Regions from separate parts of the Exiguobacterium sp. s21 genome, predicted to be linked through region 4. Evidence: predicted binding sites of a transcription regulator. Region 4 holds the regulator's gene; each other region holds the start of a gene.
What was found. Region 4 encodes Rex, which represses fermentation and respiration genes when NADH is low (regulators of the CRP and FNR family bind a similar motif). Its sites were predicted from a motif close to TTGTGAAATATTTCACAA; they were not measured.
Positions count from the first base shown of each region.

Region 1: adhE (bifunctional acetaldehyde-CoA/alcohol dehydrogenase) is a predicted target of Rex. The motif match lies at 1,087-1,104, and genes of this name have one in related genera.
Region 2: KNP06_RS11410 (cytochrome c oxidase subunit 2A) is a predicted target of Rex. The motif match lies at 2,163-2,180, and genes of this name have one in related genera.
Region 3: ric (iron-sulfur cluster repair di-iron protein) is a predicted target of Rex. The motif match lies at 2,936-2,953, and genes of this name have one in related genera.

Region 1 is NZ_JACSLF010000007.1:88,034-93,262, reverse strand. Features, by position in the region: gene KNP06_RS09840 (YebC/PmpR family DNA-binding transcriptional regulator) at 1-332, opposite strand, end outside; gene KNP06_RS09835 (MarR family winged helix-turn-helix transcriptional regulator) at 412-858, opposite strand; gene adhE (bifunctional acetaldehyde-CoA/alcohol dehydrogenase) at 1,244-3,835, shown strand; gene KNP06_RS09825 (zinc-binding metallopeptidase family protein) at 3,976-5,178, shown strand.
Region 2 is NZ_JACSLF010000010.1:26,937-32,165, reverse strand. Features, by position in the region: gene KNP06_RS11420 (b(o/a)3-type cytochrome-c oxidase subunit 1) at 1-1,488, opposite strand, end outside; gene KNP06_RS11415 (cytochrome c oxidase subunit II) at 1,489-1,959, opposite strand; gene KNP06_RS11410 (cytochrome c oxidase subunit 2A) at 1,982-2,101, opposite strand; gene KNP06_RS11405 (Crp/Fnr family transcriptional regulator) at 2,346-3,056, opposite strand; gene KNP06_RS11400 (aldehyde dehydrogenase) at 3,229-4,614, opposite strand; gene KNP06_RS11395 (MFS transporter) at 4,714-5,229, opposite strand, start outside.
Region 3 is NZ_JACSLF010000004.1:87,455-92,683, forward strand. Features, by position in the region: gene KNP06_RS06510 (malate synthase G) at 1-1,226, shown strand, start outside; gene KNP06_RS06515 (hypothetical protein) at 1,223-1,519, shown strand; gene aceA (isocitrate lyase) at 1,586-2,866, shown strand; gene ric (iron-sulfur cluster repair di-iron protein) at 3,014-3,721, shown strand; gene modA (molybdate ABC transporter substrate-binding protein) at 3,829-4,563, shown strand; gene KNP06_RS06535 (molybdate ABC transporter permease subunit) at 4,560-4,979, shown strand; gene moaC (cyclic pyranopterin monophosphate synthase MoaC) at 4,913-5,229, shown strand, end outside.
Region 4 is NZ_JACSLF010000009.1:8,759-13,987, reverse strand. Features, by position in the region: gene KNP06_RS10770 (ABC transporter ATP-binding protein) at 1-1,284, shown strand, start outside; gene KNP06_RS10765 (energy-coupling factor transporter transmembrane component T family protein) at 1,275-2,099, shown strand; gene tatC (twin-arginine translocase subunit TatC) at 2,167-2,955, opposite strand; gene KNP06_RS10755 (twin-arginine translocase TatA/TatE family subunit) at 2,959-3,177, opposite strand; gene KNP06_RS10750 (redox-sensing transcriptional repressor Rex) at 3,177-3,833, opposite strand; gene KNP06_RS10745 (ABC-F family ATP-binding cassette domain-containing protein) at 3,983-5,229, shown strand, end outside.

The DNA of each region.
Region 1 (5,229 bases), on a different contig from region 4:
CGGACTTCAGACGCCGTCCGGTTGACGTTGTTCGTGAGCGTGTCGACGATGAGCATCGAGCCGTTCGGTCCGAATCCTTCATAGCGGAGCTCGTCGAAGTTCTCTTCGTCGCCGCCCTTCGCTTTGTCGATAGCACGGTCGATGATTGCGCGCGGGACGTTGTACGTTTTCGCTCGTTCGACGACGAACTTGAGTGCTTGGTTTGATTCTGGATCTGGTTCCCCTTGACGGGCGACTACGTAGATTTCACGGCCGAACTTCGCGTAGATGCGACTCGTATTGGCGTCTTTTGACGCCTTTTTCTCTTTAATGTTGTTCCATTTACGACCCATTACATGTCATCTCTCTTTCCATTGTTCGATTGATTCATCCTCGATTATATAAGAAGACGTGGATGTTGACGAGCAAAAATCATCCCTCGCTTTTATCCATCTTCTCGACGATCTCCGTCAACGTCTTCAAACTGTCAATCAGGCGGTCCGTCTCTTCCTCGTTCAGAAACGCGAGACGGTCCTCGAACAGGCGACGGAACGAATCGCGACGCTCGCGGAGGACGAGTTCGCCCTTTTCGGTCAGTTGATTCCAGATGACGCGGCGATCGCGTTCGTCCGGGACGCGGGTGATGTAGCCCTCATCGACGAGCTTCGTGATGAGCGGCGTCACGTTCGGCGGGGCAATCGATAACGTCTCACTGATGTGTCCGTTCGTGACCGCGCCTTCATCTTCAATCAACATGAGGAGATGAAAGTGGGAAAAGTTTAAGTTTGGGATTTGCGGAAGGTCGGAACGACGTAACAACTTCCGGCGAATAAATGGGATCAGTTTCACGAACTGATCGGCTGCGTCTTGTCTCGGCATAATCATGTCACTTCCTAATTAGGTTCTTTCTTCATTATACACGACCGAGGACGGGGTGGACGACCAATCCTTGTTGCGTGAGAAATTGCACAGCACATCAGACAAACAGGCGTCACAATACATGTAAGCGTTTACATTTTTTAGACTTCATCTTTTCATGAAAACGCATACGATTTTACTGAGCGTCCTATCAAAAAGCAAGACCTATCCTCATTCTTCAAAAAAATATTGTGAAAGAGTTCACATTGTTGTCACGCACAAATTGTTGGAAACGTTGTATTCTATGAATGTGAAGGAAAGCACAAACTCTTATCAAACCACTGATCGCCCCGTGCTCTCCATCAAGTCAACAGTATAAGCTCTCATTCATGAGGAGGAAACCAACATGGCAGTTAAAGAGAAAGCAGTAGTGGAAACATCAGCAGAACAGATGGTCGACACGCTCGTCACTAGAGCCCACACGGCGCTCGAGACATTGATGACGTTCGACCAAGAGAAAATCGATGCGATTGTTCAAGCGATGGCGCTAGCCGGTCTCGAACAACACGTCGCACTCGCGAAACATGCATATGAAGAAACAGGTCGCGGTGTGTTTGAAGATAAGATGATCAAAAACATCTTTGCGACAGAATATATTTATAACTCACTCCGTGGCGAGAAGACGGTCGGCGTCATCGAGGACGATGAGCAAAACGGCATCACGTACATCGCGGAACCAGTCGGTGTCGTCGCCGGGGTAACACCGGTCACGAACCCGACATCAACGACGATGTTCAAAGCAATCATCGCCATCAAAACACGTAACCCGATCATCTTCGGTTTCCACCCGTCGGCACAACAGTGTTCAAGTGAAGCGGCACGCATCCTTCGTGACGCAGCCATCGAAGCCGGCGCACCGGAACATTTGATTCAATGGGTTGAAAAACCGTCACTCGACGCGACGAAAGCGCTCATGAACCACCCAGGTGTTGCCATGGTCCTCGCAACTGGTGGAGCGGCGATGGTCAAATCAGCCTACTCGACTGGTAAACCAGCCCTCGGTGTCGGTCCTGGTAACGTTCCGGCCTACATCGACAAAACAGCAAAAGTAAAACGTGCCATCTCGGACGTCATCTTGTCGAAAACGTTCGATAACGGGATGATCTGTGCATCTGAACAAGCGATTATCGTCGACCAAGAAGTGTACGAAGAAGTGAAAGCCGAAATGACGGAGCTCGGTTGCTACTTCTGCTCACCAGAAGAGAAAGCAAAACTCGAGACACTCGTTATTAAAACAGACTCTTGTGCGGTCAACCCTGAAATCGTCGGGAAGCCTGCAGCCTGGATTGCCGAGAAAGCTGGACTTAGTGTTCCGGCCGACACGAAAATCTTGATTGCCGAACTCGAGACGGTCGGCGCGACAGAACTGCTCTCACACGAGAAACTTAGCCCAGTACTCGGAGCCTACAAAGTCCAATCGCGTGAAGAAGGTTTCGCGATCGCTGAGAAGATGCTCGAAATCGGTGGTCTCGGTCATACGGCAGCCATCCACTCGACAGATGACGACGCCATCCTCGCATTCGGACTCCGGATGAAAGCTTGCCGCATCATCGTCAACTCGCCAACGGCACACGGCGGGATCGGTGACCTCTATAACGAAATGACACCATCACTCACACTCGGTTGTGGGTCGTACGGTAAAAACTCCGTCTCTGAGAACGTGACGGCGAAACATCTACTCAACGTGAAAAAGGTGGCGAGACGTCGCGTGAATATGCAATGGTTTAAAGTCCCTGAAAAGATTTACTTTGAGAAAAACTCGGTCCAATACCTTCAATCGCTCACATCGAAAAAACGGGCGATGATCGTTACAGATGAAATGATGGTCAAACTCGGATTTGCCGATAAAGTCGTCAAAAACTTGCCGGCTGGTGTCGAGTATCGCATCTTCGACCAAGTCGAGCCAGACCCATCGGTCGAGACGGTCATGCGTGGTGCCGAAGCGATGCGTCACTTCCAACCAGACATGATTATCGCACTCGGTGGTGGATCACCGATGGATGCCGCGAAAGGCATGTGGCTCTTCTACGAACGCCCTGAAGAGAAGTTCTCGAACCTTCGCCAAAAATTCATGGATATCCGCAAGCGGACGTACAAGTTCCCGACGCTCGGCAACAAGTCGATGTTCGTCGCGATCCCGACAACATCAGGTACGGGTTCTGAAGTGACACCGTTCACGGTCATCACAGATAAGAAACGCAACGTCAAATACCCGATCGCTGACTATGCGATCACACCGGACGTCGCCATCGTCGACCCTGAGTTCGTCATGACGGTCCCAGCTTCAATCACGGCGGATACAGGAATGGACGTGTTGACACACGCCATCGAAGCGTACGTTTCGGTCATGGCAAACGACTATACGGATGGACTCGCGCTTCGTTCGATGAAGATGATCTTCGATTACCTCCCGAAAGCGTATGAAAACGGCAGTGACGCCGAAGCACGTCAGAAAGTCCACAACGCATCAACAATGGCTGGTATGGCTTTCGCGAATGCGTTCCTCGGTATCAACCACTCGATCGCACACAAAATCGGCGGCGAGTTCCATGTCCCACACGGACGGACGAACGCGATCCTTATGCCGCACGTCATCCGCTATAACGCGACACGCCCATCGAAACTCGCGGCGTTCCCGAAATATGAGTCATTCATCGCCGACGAGCGTTACGCTGAAATCGCGCGCTATCTCGGACTTCCAGCCAGCACGACGGAAGAAGGCGTCGAGTCGCTCATCCAAGCGATCATCGAGCTCGGTCAGCGCTTGAACATCAAGCTCTCGTTCAAAGCCCAAGGCATCAAGAAAGCGGACCTCGACGCGAAAATCGACAAGATGGCAGTCGACGCGTTCGAAGACCAATGTACGACGGCTAACCCGAAAATGCCGCTCGTCGAAGAATTGAAAGAAATCATGTACGCTGCTTACGAAGGCGTATAAGTCTTACAATATCTAAACGGTTTCCCTCCTAAGAGGGAGGCCGTTTTTTCTTGAAAAATAAATATACAATTGTCAGATCACTTAATATAATAGGATAATACAACCATTTATTGGTGAGTTTTTTTTATGGAGATACGTAGATGACCATTATGTACAGCCTACTGTCGGCACTATTTACTATTTTTCTTTATTTCAATCCGGCCTCGGCAACAAGTCCTTATGAGACGGCTGAATATTTTGCTTCATACGATCGGGTCGCAGAAAGCCATGAAAATGTCGAACTGTTCGAGTCGTTAGGTATTGGTGTTTCTGACGAGACTTCAGTCGATATGAAACGTGAGATTCATTACGCTCCGCTCAACACGAATTGGCCGACTATAACGATTGATGATGAATTTTACGATGGGTACGCGACAATTCCATTTGAAGAGACAATTGAAGGGGAACTGCTTCATTTGGAATGGGATGCCCCGATACCTGATGTGGCTGGAAGAGTCATCGTCCTACCGACGACCGACGTATCTTATGAAGCAATGGAAGATGCGTATGAAATCGATTATTACGGAGAAGTCCTTAATGACGAGGCGGCGAATCGCTATCTTACAAAATTAGCCGAAGCGAATGCGGCAGGTTATCTCATTACGCCACACCCGGATGCTCCGGAAGAATATGGATTCGCTTACGTTTCAGCTGCACTTCGCTTGAATGGGGCCGGGGTCGACCGAATAACAGCCGAGTCTTTCCAAGACGGTCAAACGGTTGCGATTGAGCCGTTCACAGACGAAATTCCTTACGTAGAGTTTACGCAACCTGGCACGACTGACAAAGAAGTGATTGTCATGGCCCGACTTGAGGGAAGCTGGTATGGCGATCACGCTCTCACTGGGTTAGGTGGTGCATCCGTGCTCTACCATACGCTTCAAGCGATGGATGACGTAGAGACGGATGCAACGGTCCGCTACGTTTTCTTGAATGGAACTGGGGATGGATACGAATCAAGTACGCACTATTTGCAGATGCTTCAAGATCGAGGTACGACGCCGCGTGTCATCATGTTACTTGATATACTTGGTACAGGGGAGACGAATCGATTCTTCAAAACAAGTGGGATGACGACATATCCGTTTATGGAGGGGATTGGTTTTGGCCCTGTCGAAGTGAAGAGTCTAGGCGTATCAATCTTAGATGAGTACAAGCAAGCCGGGTTCCCAGTCATCTCCGTCAATGATTCTGTCACAGCCCATAACGACGTTTATACAGATAAAGACACAATCAGTCGTCTTTCTGACGAGGCGATGCGTGATCACGTTAAATGGCTCAGCGAGTGGTTAACTCTCCAATAAGAAGTAAGACCGTCACATATAGGGCGGTCTATTCTTTTACTCGAAACGGAT
Region 2 (5,229 bases), on a different contig from region 4:
CGACAAGTTGAACATCGAATAGACGAAGATGAGGACCGAGATCAACAGGATCGTCCCGCCGATCGCCATGGCGATATGGTATGGAATCCATTCGCGCGTGAGTGCGTCGGAGAAGTACGTCGCCGGACCGGTCCGACGCGGGTTACCTTGGAGTCCTGAGATGTGCATTGCGTAAGACATGATTGACATCCCAAACGCCCACGTTCCCGTTTGAATCAATCCGAGTCGGTTCATCTTTTTCGTGAGTGTACGACCGCGCAATACCGGTACGAGCCAATATGCCGTTCCGAAGAACGTCAAGGCGACGGCCGTCCCGACTGTGATATGGAAGTGACCTGTGACCCAAAGTGTGTTGTGGACCATCGCGTTCAATTGGTGCGATGCGTTGATGATCCCGCCGGCTCCGGCTGGAATGAAGAACAACATGCCCACGAACGGCGCGAGGAAACGGACATCCCCATATGGCATCTTCTTGACCCAACCGAATAACCCGCGAGCACCGAGGGCACGACCGCGAAGTTCGAACGTCGCAAACAGCGAGAATGCCGTCATAAACGACGGGATGACGACGAGGAACGTCAAGATGACTTGAACGAACTTCCAAAACGGCTCAATTCCCGGCTCTGTCAATTGGTGGTGGAAACCGACCGGGAACGAGAACAGGAGGAACAAGAGGAACGCCATCCGGGCGAGTGCATCTGAGAAAATCTTTCCGCCGATGACTTTCGGCACGACCGTATACCAGACGATATAGGCCGGCATGAGCCAGAAATAGACGAGTGGGTGACCGAAATACCAGAACAGCGTCCGTGATAACTCGATTCCGACCGTGTCTTTCCATCCGAGCGAGAGCGGGAGCAGTTGGAATAAAATCGTTCCGGCGACACCGAGCGTGGCGATGACCCACAAGAGCATCGTCATGATACTCATATACGCTGGAAGCGGCGGATGCACGCCTGGATTTTCCCGTTTATAGTCCGCATACATCCGGAACATGGCGAACGCCGACAACCATGTCCCGACGACGAACAAGACGAGACCGATATAGAACACTGGATCGGCCATGAGTGGCGCGTAGAACGTATACAAAACGGTCGCTTTATTGGCAAGCACCATGATTGTGACGAGCACGGCACCGGCGATAATCATCCAAAACCCGAGCCAAGCAACCCGTGTCGGAAATGACTCAAAGCGTCCGAACGACTTAGCGAGCAGCGCGTAAAGCAGACCGATAATAAACATTGTCGTGAAAACGAGACCGAGCATGATGCCGTGTGCTGTCAACAGTTGATAATAGCCGAACACTTCTGGGATGACACCGGTTCGGATGAGCGTCTGCATGAGTCCTGCCAAACCGCCGATTAAGACGGCGAGGACCGAAATGACGATATGGGCATAGGCGAGGCGCGCTTCTTTAACACCGATACTTGGTACCGGTACGCCGCGTTCCATTTCCCACTGTTTTAATTTTGAGGCTACGTCATTCATTTAGTCCACCACCTTAATTTTTGTCGACATCATGTGATGTCCGGTTCCACAGTATTCGTTACATAGAATCAAGAATTCGCCTGCTTCTTCGAACGTATACGTGAGCGAGTTGATGTGACCTGGCACGACCATCATATTGACCGGTGTCCCTGTCAATTGGAACCCGTGGACGACGTCCGGTGACGTGACGAGAAACGTGACTTTCGCCCCTTTTGGGATTTCCACATTGCCCGGTGTGAATGTGAACGCTTGGGCGACCATGACGAGCTCATACTCGTTGTCACCGATTTTATGAAGCCCTGGTTTGTCGAACGGTGCAGTTTGATGCACTTTTGCCGGGTCGATCAAATCGGCGTCCGAAGCCGGCTGATTCCCTGCCGCAAACGCAGAAATACCGAGCACTGTCAAAAAGACACCTAATAGAATAATGCCGAATACTAACCAATACTTCTCAAGTTTATGAATATGCATCGTGCTTCCCTCCTCTTGCTCGTTATCGTGTCACAAATAAGTAAAAGACCGACGACCACATGGCAATGATGACGCCAGCGACAATCATGACCGATGTGAACGTGCCTTTTAAGTTCGGTTCTTGTCCATCGTTTTTCTCCACGTGAAGGACCCCTTTCCCTTTGATTTCCACTTTCATTGTATGAAAAGGGGCACTGATTAATATGTGACATTTGTCACTTCAAAAGTGACAATCACATCAAATTTGCGTAGTTTCCACACATAAAGTTCACATTTGGAAAAAAGGCATACAAAAAGGCGATTGCTCCGACATCAGTCGGTCCAATCACCTGTTCATGTTCTCATGTTGTGACGCCGCACGTTTTTCAATGCTTATGAACGGCAAGTCAAAGCCGACAAATACCGGCGGGACAGCCTTCGCAGTAACATAGCTCTTTTAGGAAATCGATGTCATGCAACACCATCGATGTCGGAGTCGTCGTTAACACGCCTTCTTTCCGCCACTGGTTCATCATTCGATTGACCGTTTCGCGAGGTGCACCGATCAATTGTCCGAGTTCGCCGTCAGACGGATGTGTCGGAACTGTGACCCCCTCTGTCTCCTCTACGCCGTGCATTGCCGCCATGCGAAGCAACGTCGAGGCGAGCGCCCCTGGCTTCCCATAGAGCAACAAGTCACGCAACTTCATCTCGGACTGTTTGCGCATCATCGATGTCCAACGCAACACCTCCGTGGCCAGCTGTGCGTCTTGACGCACGAGCTCGTCCATCTCTTGTTTTGAAATCCAGCCGATGACACTGTCCTCGGTCGTCTCGATACTATAGGAGCTCGGGAATACATCGTCGATGTCGAACTCTCCAAAGAAGTCGTCAGCGCCGTATATGAACATGATGAGCGAACTCCCTTTTTTCGTCAGTTTCGTGAATTTGACGGTACCGCTCTTCAAATAAAAGAACTTACTGCATCTTTCGCCTTCCCAACAAACGATACTCGCTTTTGAATATTCTTGAAACGTCATCATCTCGAATAAGAGCTGTTTCGTCTCTTCTGAGAAGACGAAGCTGTTCGGTTGGGTCGTCCCACATTTCATAGTCATGTTGTCTGCTCCCTCCACTGGTCTCATGCCTAATCTGGCCTCGTGCGTGATATATGGTTTTATTATACAGGAGGGCAATGGGCATTTTCATAAAAGTATGTGACATTTCAAACAATCTTCTTATTTTTTCGTTCACAAAAAAAGACTGCAGGCTCTCTGCAGTCTAATCCGATCATCGGTAGACGAGTCGAATCAACTTCTCGGCTCCTTTGAAGTTCGGATAACGAACCGGCAAATCAAATTTCGTCGTATTGCGTAAAATCGATTTGGCATGGCTGAACGTCTCAAAGCTGTAGCGACCATGATACGAGCCCATTCCGCTCTCACCGACGCCACCGAACGGCAGGTTCGGGTTCGTCAAATGCATAAGGACATCATTGACACAACCTCCGCCAAACGTGAGATGCTTCATCACCTTCTGCTCCACCTCTTTCGTCTCAGTGAACAAATAAAGCGCGAGCGGGTGTGGGCGCGCTGCAACGAAATCAATCACTTCATCGAGTTGACGATACGTGAGTACCGGTAGAATCGGCCCAAAAATCTCATCCTTCATAACGTTTGCGTCTTCTTCGATGTCCGTCAATACAGTCGGAGCGATCTTCAATTGATCTCGGTCGGTCTGACCTCCGAAAAATACGTCGCCTTCCGTCAAATATCCGGTCAAACGGTCGAAATGTGTCTCATTGACGATTCGTGTGAACCGCTTCGTCCCGACGCCATTCCCGAACATCGTGAACGCTTCACGTTTAATGGCTTCGAGGAATACCCCTCGTTTCGATTCATGGACGAGGACATAGTCTGGAGCGACGCACGTTTGCCCGGCGTTCATCCATTTGCCCCAAGCGATCCGTTTCGCCGCAATCTCGATATTGGCATCGTCATGGACGATGGCCGGCGATTTCCCGCCGAGCTCAAGCGTGACCGGCGTCAAATGTTTCGCCGCCGCCTCCATGACAATTTTTCCGACCGGTGTCGACCCAGTGAAGAAGATATGGTCCCACTTCTTTGCGAGCAGTTCCGTCGCCACGTCTTTATCTCCTTCAACGCTGACGACGTAGCGGTCAGTGAACGCCCGTTCGAGCACTTTTGTGATTATTTGGGCGACGTTCGGTGTCAATTCCGAAGGCTTCACGACGGCCGTGTTCCCTGCGGCAATCGCTCCGATGAGCGGTGCCATTGCCAATTGAAACGGGTAGTTCCATGGAGCGATAATCAGTACCGTGCCATAAGGTTCATACATGACCTCACTTTTCGTCCCGAGATGAATCGAAGCACCGCGGACTCGCTTCGGGCGCATCCAACGTTTCAACTCACGAGTCGTCCGTGTAATCTCATCGTAGACGAAACCAATTTCCGTCGTGAACGCGTCGAGTTCCGATTTGTTCAAATCCTGCTCCAACGCTTGGAGAATTTCGGCCTCATGATGTTTGATCGATTCTTTTAAAAACGTCAGCATACTGAGACGGAATGCGAGCGATTTGGTCGCTTGTGTCCGATAGAAGCGACGTTGTTTACGGATGAGCTCTTCGATGGTCAACTGTTCGATTGGTGCGAGCATAAATCTGCCTCCCTTAGATGATAGCGCTAGCTTCATCTTATCATTTTCTCTTGGCCATCGACCATTTTGAACCTTCGCTCCGCACACTCTCGGTCTGCCTTATCTCACGGGCACGTTCCGCTTTTTCGCTTGTTGCATCATGACGAGAACCAACCCGGCGGCGAGCAAGATGCCTCCGGTCACCGTGAATTTTTGCGTCAACGTGATGGAAAGCCAGCCTAAAAAAGCCGAGCCCGTTACCGTCCCAAGCGAGAAGAAGGCATAAAAATATCCGTAGGATTTGCCACGGTTGGCATGGTTGGTGGCTTTGATCAACATCGTGTTGATGGCTGGGAATAAGATCGCGAAACCGACACCATACAAGGCGAGCACCCCGTATAAGAGACTAGATGTCTCGGCACGGCCGATCAACAGTTGGCTCACACCAAGAATGCCGACACCGAGTGCCGCAAGTTTCGCTGGTTCGATTTGATCGAACAAACGGTTCGTTGGTAACACAAATACGAGCACCGCCATGATTCCGAACGTACTAAGCAGTGTCCCGCTTAAGCGGGAGTCATAGCCGAGCGACTGTACATAAAGTGGTAGCAAAAACGCGATCGCACCTTGCGAGAA
Region 3 (5,229 bases), on a different contig from region 4:
GTGAAGTCACGCTTCCGGGCCGGTCGCTCCTCTTTATTCGAAACGTCGGGCACTTGATGACGACAGACTTGATGCTCGACGCGGAAGGGCGTGAAGTACCGGAAGGGATCTTGGACGGGATTTTCACTGCGCTCATCGCGAGCCGCCATCTTGATGCCAGACGAAATTCCCGCGAACGCTCCATCTATATCGTCAAACCGAAGATGCATGGATCTAAGGAAGTCGCGTTCACGAACGACTTGTTCGATGCGATTGAAGATGTACTCGAGTTACCGCGTCACACGCTCAAAGTCGGCGTGATGGACGAGGAGCGACGCACGTCGCTTAATTTGAAGAACTGTATCGAGCAAGTGAAGGAACGCATCGTCTTCATCAATACCGGATTCCTCGACCGGACGGGCGATGAGATTCACTCCTCGCTCACGCTCGGACCGATGCGCAAGAAAGGCGAGATGAAAACATCGGAGTGGCTCGATGCTTATGAACGTCTGAATGTCCAGATCGGGCTTGACGCAGGATTCCATCAACGCGGGCAAATCGGGAAAGGGATGTGGGCGATGCCCGATCGGATGCGCGACATGATGCGTGAAAAAAGCAATCATGTCCGGTCCGGGGCGACGACGGCTTGGGTGCCGTCCCCGACGGCGGCCACGCTTCATGCGCTGCATTACCATCAAGTCGATGCGTTTGACGTTCAGCGTGAGTTGGCGAATCGTTCGTTTGATCCAGCAACTGAGCGAGGGCGTCTGCTCGAGGTACCACTCGCCACGCGTCTCTATACAGATGAGGAAGTGAACGAGGAACTCGAGAACAACCTGCAAGGGTTGCTCGGTTACGTCGTCCGTTGGGTCGAGCAAGGTGTCGGTTGCTCCAAAGTGCCAGATATTCATCATGTCGGGTTGATGGAAGACCGAGCAACGCTTCGTATTTCGAGTCAACATGTCGCCAACTGGCTATACCATGGAATCTGTAGCCGTGAACAAGTCGAAGCGACGCTTTACCGGATGGCCGAGGTCGTCGACGCGCAAAACGCGGAAGATCCGCACTATCGTCCGATGACGCCAGATGTAGACTGCTCCATCGCCTATCAAGCGGCGAAAGAGTTAGTGTTCGAAGGCGATGCATCACCAAATGGATATACGGAACCGATCCTGCACCGGCGCCGCCGACAGTTTTTACAACAAGTGACATTAGAACCGAATTTAAAAGGAGGAGCATCATCATGACAACGAAAAAAATCGAAAGCGAACAGTTGATTGAACGTTGGGTCGTCCGTCGGATCGTCTCGGGGGAATCGACAGCGGCGCTCGCTAACACGGCGTTCGTCTATGGGAACGATTTGATGCGCCTCGTGCTCGACCGGGCCGACGGGTCGCTCCAAATCATGAGAGAGCCGGTCGAAGAGGTCGTCATATTCCGTAAACCAGAAGATCGTGACGAAGAAAACGTCTGTCGTTGCTGCGGCATGGAGCACTCGTCATTCAAAGCGGCGCTCGAATGCTGTGCATACTTGGATTAAGCTCGCATTATCTGTTATATAACAAACGGTAAATATATAAGTTAATATAATACAGGAGGAATGGATATGAACGAACAACAAATGCAGCTAGAGGATATGTTACAGTCGGAACGGTTTAACGGGGTCGAACGTCCATATGGAGTCGAAGACGTGATGAGACTTCGGGGATCGGTACTAATCGAGCATACGCTCGCGACAAAAGGAGCGGAACGGTTATGGGAGTTACTCCACGAGCGGGACTACGTCCACGCGCTCGGGGCGTTGACGGGGAACCAGGCCATCCAGCAAGTGAAGGCGGGTCTCGAAGCCATCTATTTGAGCGGATGGCAAGTCGCCGCCGATGCGAACTTGTCGGGGCACATGTACCCGGACCAAAGCCTATACCCGGCTAACTCGGTGCCGAGCGTCGTCAAACGGATTAACCAGGCGCTTCAACGGGCCGATCAAATTCAAACGGCGGAAGGGAAAGGCGATACGCATTGGTTCGCCCCGATCGTCGCTGACATGGAAGCCGGTTTCGGCGGTGTGCTCAACGTGTTCGAGTTGACGAAGGCGATGATTGAGGCGGGTGCAGCCGGCGTTCACTTAGAAGATCAACTGTCGTCGGAGAAGAAGTGCGGTCACCTCGGCGGCAAAGTGTTGCTGCCGACACAGACGGCCGTGAAAAACTTGATTGCCGCGCGTCTCGCGGCAGACGTCATGGGTGTTTCGACGATTATCGTCGCCCGGACCGACGCCCACGCCGCGAACTTGATTACGAGCGACATCGACCCGATCGATCATCCGTTCATCGTCGGCGACCGGACGCCAGAAGGGTTTTATCGGACCGAGGCGGGAATCGAACAGGCGATCGCACGCGGTCTCGCCTATGCACCGTACGCCGACCTCGTTTGGTGCGAGACGTCCGAGCCTGATTTGGACGAAGCGCGTCAATTCGCGGATGCGATTCATGCGAAGTATCCGGGCAAACTTCTCGCTTACAACTGTTCGCCGTCATTCAATTGGAAGAAGAAGTTGTCGGATGACGAGATCGCAACGTTCCAACAAGAGATTGGTGCGATGGGATACAAGTTCCAATTCGTGACGCTCGCTGGCTTCCACTCGCTCAACTTCGGAATGTTCGAACTCGCACGCGGGTATAAAGACCGCGGGATGGCCGCCTACTCGGAACTGCAACAGGCCGAATTCAGTGCAGAACAGCACGGTTATACGGCGACACGTCACCAACGTGAGGTCGGGACCGGGTATTTCGATGAGGTGTCTCTCGTCATCTCGGGAGGCCAGTCGTCAACGACGGCGCTCGCCGGATCGACCGAGGCAGAACAATTTGAAGCGCCGTCCCATTAAGCGTCGCCCCTCCACAAGAGGGGCTTTTTTTGTGTCCAAATTCAGAACGCGTGCATCCTGTTCACTTAAATGTGACGTATTTCACATTTTTGTCGTCAAACTTTTGCTACGCTGAACATGTCAAAATGAATATGGAGGTTATGACAGATGACACAGACATTCACGGGCGATACGCACGTATCTGAAATCGTCAAACAATGCCCGCAAGCGGCAGACATTTTCAAACGGAACCGAATCGATTTTTGTTGTGGCGGCAACCGGCCACTCGCTGAAGCGACTGACAAATCGAAACGGTCGACGGAAGACATTTTAGAAGAAGTCAATGCGCTCTATCAACGCAAGCAAGAGATGAACGAGAAGAGCATCGATTGGGATGCTGCTTCTTCATCGGAATTGATTGAGCACATCATTTATAAGCATCACCAGTTTTTGACGGACGAATTGCCACAGCTCACACCATATGTGACAAAAGTGTTCCGGGTTCACGGACAAAACCATCCGCACCTCGGACGCATTCATCAACTGTTCAATCAATTGAAAGTGGAACTTGAACAACATATCGTCAAAGAAGAGACAGAAGACTTCCCGACGTTGCTTCGTCACGAGACGGCACCGACAGCTGAAACGAGACGGGAGCTTGATGACATCTTGGCCTCGCTCGAGTCAGAACACGCGGCAGCCGGTGACATTTTAAAAGAGTTGCGTCAAATCACGAACGACTATACGCCGCCTGAAGGAGCGTGTGGGACGTATCGTCTTGTCTATCAACGGTTAGAAGCGCTCGAATCGGATACATTTGAACACATTCATCTCGAAAACAACATTTTATTCCCGCGGGCGCGCACGTTCGCTTAAGCAGTGGCACACCTCTACTTACGTGGGGGTGTCTTTTTGTGACGTTTGATACAGATGGGAGGCAAATCAAGCGCTACGATAAAGGGGAGGCAAAGGAGTGATTAATCATGAAACGGGTGAGTGGAGTCATCGTAGGGGTGACGGTCGCCTTATTACTAAGTCAAGTCTGGTCGAGTTCAGATTCGGAGGACACCACCGTGACCATTTTGGCGGCGGCAAGCTTAGGACCGGCTTTAGAAGCGGTCGAGCGACAACTTGAAGCGGAATTCGATGGGATCGACGTTCGGGTCGTGACGAACGGGAGCGGCGCCTTGCGAGCACAAATCGATCACGGGTCTCCGGCAGATATCTTTTTAGCCGCGAGCGTTGATGATGTCGACCGATTACAAATCCCGATTCTAGAGCGGGATGCGTTTTTGCATAACGAGCTGTGGCTCGTGACACCGAAAGGGAATCCGTGCGCGGAGACGTGGGACGACTTAAACGCATGTGCCCGGATCGTCATCGGTGACCCGGTCAATGTCCCGGCCGGTCGCTACGCAAAAGCGGCGCTAGAAGTGGAAGGCGTGTGGGAAGAAGTGGAACCACGAATCATGTTCGCCCAGAATGTGAGACAAGTGTTGACGCTCATCGAACAAGGCGACGCCAATGCGGGATTTGTCTATAAGACGGAACTGACGACGGACGTCGAGTCGCTTCAGGCGGTCCCGTTTGAAGCGACGGGTACGATCGCGTATCCGGCGGTCCGATTGACGCACAACCCATACGTGCGCGATGTTTACGCGCGTTTGTTTGACGATGATATCCAAGCTCACTTTTTAGCGAAAGGATTTTCTAAATGACGCAATCTCCACTTCAACTCACATTCGAAGTCGGGATGATGGCGACGGTGAGCGCCTTCGTCCTCGCCTTCGGAGCGGCCTATTTCATGCATCACCGTCAATTCAAAGGAAAGCGGCTGCTGGAGACGGTGTTTTTACTGCCGCTCATCTTGCCGCCGACAGTCATCGGACTATACGCCTTGATTGTCCTTGGGAACAACGGGATCGGCGGATTGTTGCCGATTACTATCTTGTTCACCAAACAGGCGAACGTCATCGCGTCCGCCTTGGCCGCGTTCCCACTCATCTACCAAACGATTCGTCTCGGTCTCAAACAACTCGATGCGGAATGGTATGAGGCCGGGCGCGGATGGTCGATGTCTCGGATAAACCGGAAACGACACGTACTGCTCGGGCCCGTACATCAGTTGAACTGAGCGGTGAACTCAAACAACTCATCACCGATGGGGGTCTTGCAAAAGGGGATGTACTCGCTGTCGCTCAAGTGGCTGGCATCATGGCCGCCAAAGAGACGAGTCGCATCATCCCGATGTGTCATCCGCTCGCCTTGAAAAAAGTCGATTTGACGTTCGAATGGGACGGGACACAGCTCATCATCGAGTCGTTTGTGAAGACGAAAGGCGATACCGGTGTCGAAATGGAGGCGTTGACAGCAGCAATGGTCGC
Region 4 (5,229 bases):
CGACTGAACGATTTATCCGGCGGGCAACGACAACGGGCCGCCTTAGGGGGTGTTCTCGTCGAAGATGCCAATATCTTGTTGTTTGATGAGCCACTTGCCAATCTCGACCCGCTCGCCGGAAGCGAGGCGATGGCACTGCTGGATCGCTTGCAACGTGAAACGAAACGGACACTTGTCGTCGTCGAACACCGAATCGAAGATGTGTTGTCCGTCCCATTCGATCGAATGATTGTCGTCGTCGACGGTGAGATTGTCGCCGATGGGCATCCCGACGACGTGTTGAGCGACGGCAGCCTCGCTCGCGCCTGTTTACGGGAACCGCTCTATTTGAGTGCGGCACGTTGGGCGGACATATCAATCCGGCCAGACGACAAACCGAGCCAACCAGAAGCCTTTCTGGACCGGTTCGAGCGGCAACCGATCGTATCAAGACTGAACACTCAGACGCTACCCGTCCCTTCTGAGGCGTCTCCTTCACTAGAACTCAATCACGTCAGCTTCCACTATCGGACAGACGAGACCGTATTAGAAGAGGTATCGATGCGCTGTGAAATCGGTACGTTGACGACACTTGTCGGCCAAAATGGCGCCGGCAAGTCGACGCTCGCCAAAGTATTGAGCGGATATCAACGAGCCACGAACGGACAGATTTGTTTGAACGGGACAGACGTGACGAAACAGTCAATCGCCGAGCGGGCCACACGAATCGGGTTCGTCCTGCAAAATCCAAATCATATGATTTCGAAACAGACCGTACGCGAAGAAGTCCGGTACGGGATGCAGGCACTCGCGTTAGACGTGGACGAAGAAGAGCGCCGGCTCGAGGAGACTCTTCGACGTTGCGGGTTATATCCGTTTCGCAATTGGCCGATTCAAGCGCTGAGCTTCGGTCAGAAGAAGCGTGTGACCATCGCCTCGATTCTCGTCCGCCAACCTGACGTATTGATTCTCGACGAACCGACGGCGGGACAGGATTATCGGCATTACTCCGAGATGATGGACTTTTTAGAGCGCTTAAAACAGGACGGGATGACCTTGCTCATCATCACACACGATATGCATCTCGTTCTCGAGTATAGCGACCAAGTCTGCTTGCTTCAGGCCGGCCGGATTCGTTATGCGGGCGAGCCGTTTGCCCTCTTCGCCCAAGAGTCGTTGTTGCGTCATGCCCATCTCAAACAAACATCCCTCTTCACCGTGGCGCAGCATCTCGACATCGAGGTCCGGCCGTTCCTTCATTCGGTGATTCAAGCTGAAAGAAAGGAGCGCTCGCAATGGGAGTAGAAATGCTTGGTTATATCGAGAGACCTTCACCCGTCCATCGTCTGACAGGGACGACCAAGTTAATCGGTTTTCTTTTGTGGACAACGGCAACGATGTTCACATACGACACGCGCGTCCTGCTTCTGTTAGGGCTCGCGAGCGTCGGACTGTTCCTCGTGTCTCGCATCCGGTTTCGCGAAGTCCGATTCGTTCTCGTGTTCACCGCCTTGTTCGTTCTGATTAACGCCTTTGCCGTCTATCTGTTCGAACCCGAGCAAGGTGTGGCCATATACGGGACACGTCACGTCCTGTGGGAAGGCATCGGCCGTTTCACGTTGACGGCAGAGCAACTGTTTTATTTGTTCAATCTCATCTTGAAATACAGTGTCATCGTGCCGGTCGCCGTCTTGTTTCTCGTGACGACCCATCCGACCGAGTTCGCGTCATCGTTGAATCGAATCGGTGTACCGTATAAAGTGGCGTTCGCGGTCTCGCTCGCGTTGCGGTATATTCCGGACGTCCAACAAGACTTCCGCACCATCGCGGACGCGCAAGAAGCGCGCGGCGTCACCGTCACGCACGGTCCACTTTTGAAACGAGCGAAGCATAGCTTGAATATCCTGCTCCCGCTACTGTTCACGAGTCTCGAACGGATCGAGACGGTCAGTAACGCCATGGACTTGCGTGGCTTCGGTGCCGAGCGAAAACGGACGTGGTACAATCAGCGCCCGATGACGCGTGCCGATTTCTTGGCGATCGGCCTTGTCTTGTTGCTGACGATTTTCTCGTTCAGTGTGACATTTTATGACGGCAGCCGTTTTTATAATCCGTTCTAAACAAAACAGGCACGGTCGCCCTGTATCGGGAGATCCGTGCCTTTTTGTGTATGCGAGGTCGCCCCGCTTACTTCTCATTCATTTGTTTCATCAAATCCATCTGTTCTTTCACCATCGCCTCTTTCTCACGTCGGAGCACGCCCCGGTACGTGATACGTGAAATCGATAAGCTGATCTCATACAAGAAGAAGAGCGGCAGTGACACCATGAGGTGCGAGGTCAAATCCGGCGGCGTGATAAAGGCCGCGACGACGAACAAGGCGAAGTAGGCGTACTTCCGAATCGATGACAGGAAGTACGGCGTCACGACACCGATGCGCGTCAAGAACATCGTCACGACCGGCAACTGGAATAACAGTCCGAATGGGATGGTCAGTTGCAGCAAGAACGTGAAGTAGTTCGACGCCCCGATGATTTGCGTCAGACCAAGGTCTTGCCCGAGGTCCGTCGAGATATCGAGGACGAGCGGGAACAACCAATAGTAGGCAAACGCCAAACCGACGAGGAACAAGATAAAGATGATCGGAATATAGGCGAGCGTCGCTTTCCGCTCGTTCGGATGCAGACCAGGTGCGACAAACGCCCACAGTTGATACAGTAGAAACGGACCAGCCGCGACGAGACCGATGACGAGCGCCAAGTTCAAATAAATCATGAGCGGGTCCGCGACCCCAAAGGCGTTCAATTCAAGCCCTCGTTCGACGAGGTCGGCCTGGAGATAGGTGAGCACATATTTGACACTCGGCAAAGCAATCAAAAAGAAGGCAAAGACGACAAATGCCGACAGCATCAGTCGTCTCCGCAGCTCTGTCAAGTGGTCGGACAGTGCCCGTTCTTGATCAGGTTGATGGCTCATCGCTTACTGCTCTTTCTTCTCAATTTCTTTCTTGTCTTTCTCGTCATGTTCGTTCATCATGCCGTTTGTGGCATTTTTGAACTCACGGAGCGTTTGTCCGGCGGCGCGTCCGAATTCAGGCAATTTCTTCGGCCCGAAGATGATGAGCGCGACGATGGCGATAATGAAGATACTCGCTCCCCCAGGAATACCGACGACGAGCAACGATGATAGTAATTCCATTATTGATGGACCCCCTCAGCAGATGGATAGTGTTGCATAAAGTAAATGAGCGACTGGAGTTCGATCGACAAGTCGATATGATGGACGCGGACCGTGTCCGGCACAGTAAGCCTGGCCGGAGTGAAGTTCAAGATGCCTTTGATGCCGAAGCGGACCAAGTCATCCGCGACAGGCTGCGCATAGCTAGACGGCACCGTTAAGATGGCGACGTCAATCTTGTTTTGTTTCATGATCTGTTCCATCTCATCCACGTGATGAATCGGGACACCGGACATCGTCGTGCCGACTTTTGTCTCGTCTGCGTCGAACCCGACGACGATATGTGTGTTATTGTTTTTAAGGAAGTTATAGTTGACGAAAGCTGTCCCAAGATGACCAACCCCGACCAAGGCGACGTTCGTAATCTCGTCCTGATTCAGTGTCTTACGGAAAAAGTCTAACAGATACTGTACGTTATAGCCATATCCCTTTTTACCGAGCGCACCGAAGTACGAGAAATCGCGACGGATCGTGGCCGAATCGACCTTGACCGCCTCGCTCAGCTCAGCAGAAGAGACACGCTGTTTTCCTGATGAATGTAGGCTTTGGATAAACCGATAGTATAGTGGCAACCGTTTGGCTGTCGCTTGCGGAATCTTTGGTTCGTTTTGACTCAACGGAAAGAGCCTCCTTTTTACGACGCGTTTCAAACGAATCTAATTTCATACACCTTGATTGTAAACGAATTCACATGACCACTCAATGAATATACCTGAAAAGGGGAAGAAATAAAGTATACTAAATAGAGAGAAAGGGGTTTTTTCACTTGATCCTACTGCAAGTCAATAACTTATCGAAATCATTCGGCGTCGAGCCGATTTTAGAGAACGTCAAACTCGAAATTCAAGAAGGCGAACGCGTCGCGCTTGTCGGCCGTAACGGTGCCGGCAAGTCGACATTGCTCAAAGTCATCGCCGGGGAATACAACTATGACTCGGGCGATATCATGAAACCGAAAGACGTGACGATCGGTTATCTCGCCCAAGACTCAGGGTTAGAGTCGAACGAGACGATTTGGAACGAGATGCTCACCGTCTTCACCGACTTAATTGAACAGGAAAAAACGCTCCGCCGCATGGAACAAGACATGGGATCTGAGTGCATCTTGAACGACCCGGCCGCCTATGAGCGCCTGCTGTCGTCTTACGATGAAGAACAACATACGTTCAAAGACCGCGGCGGCTATCAATACGAGGCGACGATCCGCTCTGTGCTTCACGGGATGCGCTTCTATCCGGACGACTTCGAGCGCCGTATCGATACGCTCTCCGGTGGACAACGGACACGTCTCGCCCTCGCGAAGATGCTCCTGCAAAGTCCAGACCTGCTCATCTTGGATGAGCCGACGAACCACTTGGACATCGAGACGCTCGGCTGGCTCGAGAAGTATTTGAGTGGCTATAAAGGCGCCGTCCTCATCGTCTCCCACGACCGCTACTTCCTCGACCGTGTCGTCTCGGTCGTTTATGAGTTGTCACGCCATCGGAGCCGTCGCTTCGTCGGCAACTATACGAAGTATCTCGAACAGAAGGCCGCCATCTACGAGCAAGAGAAGAAGCAGTTCGAGTCGCAACAAGAAGAGATCGCCAAGATGCAGGACTTCATCCAGCGTAACATCGCCCGGGCGACGACGACGAAACGGGCCCAGAGTGTCCGCAAGCGTCTCGAAAAAGTCGACCGGATGGAAGCGCCGGACGGTGACGAGCGCAGTGCCGTCCTCTCGTTCTCAATCAAACGCCAAAGCGGGAACGACGTGTTGAGCGGCAGCGACCTCGCCATCGGTTATGAGGAGCCGATCGCCCATCATCTCCGCTTCCAATTGCAGCGTGGCGAATCGGTCGCCCTCGTCGGTCCGAACGGAGTCGGCAAATCGACGCTCTTGAAAGTGTTGACGAAACAACAGCCGGCGCTCACCGGTGACATCCGCTACGGCACCGGCGTCGAGATCGGCTACTACGACCAGGAACAACAGAACTTGTCGGATGCCAACCGCGTCATCGACGAGATTTGGAA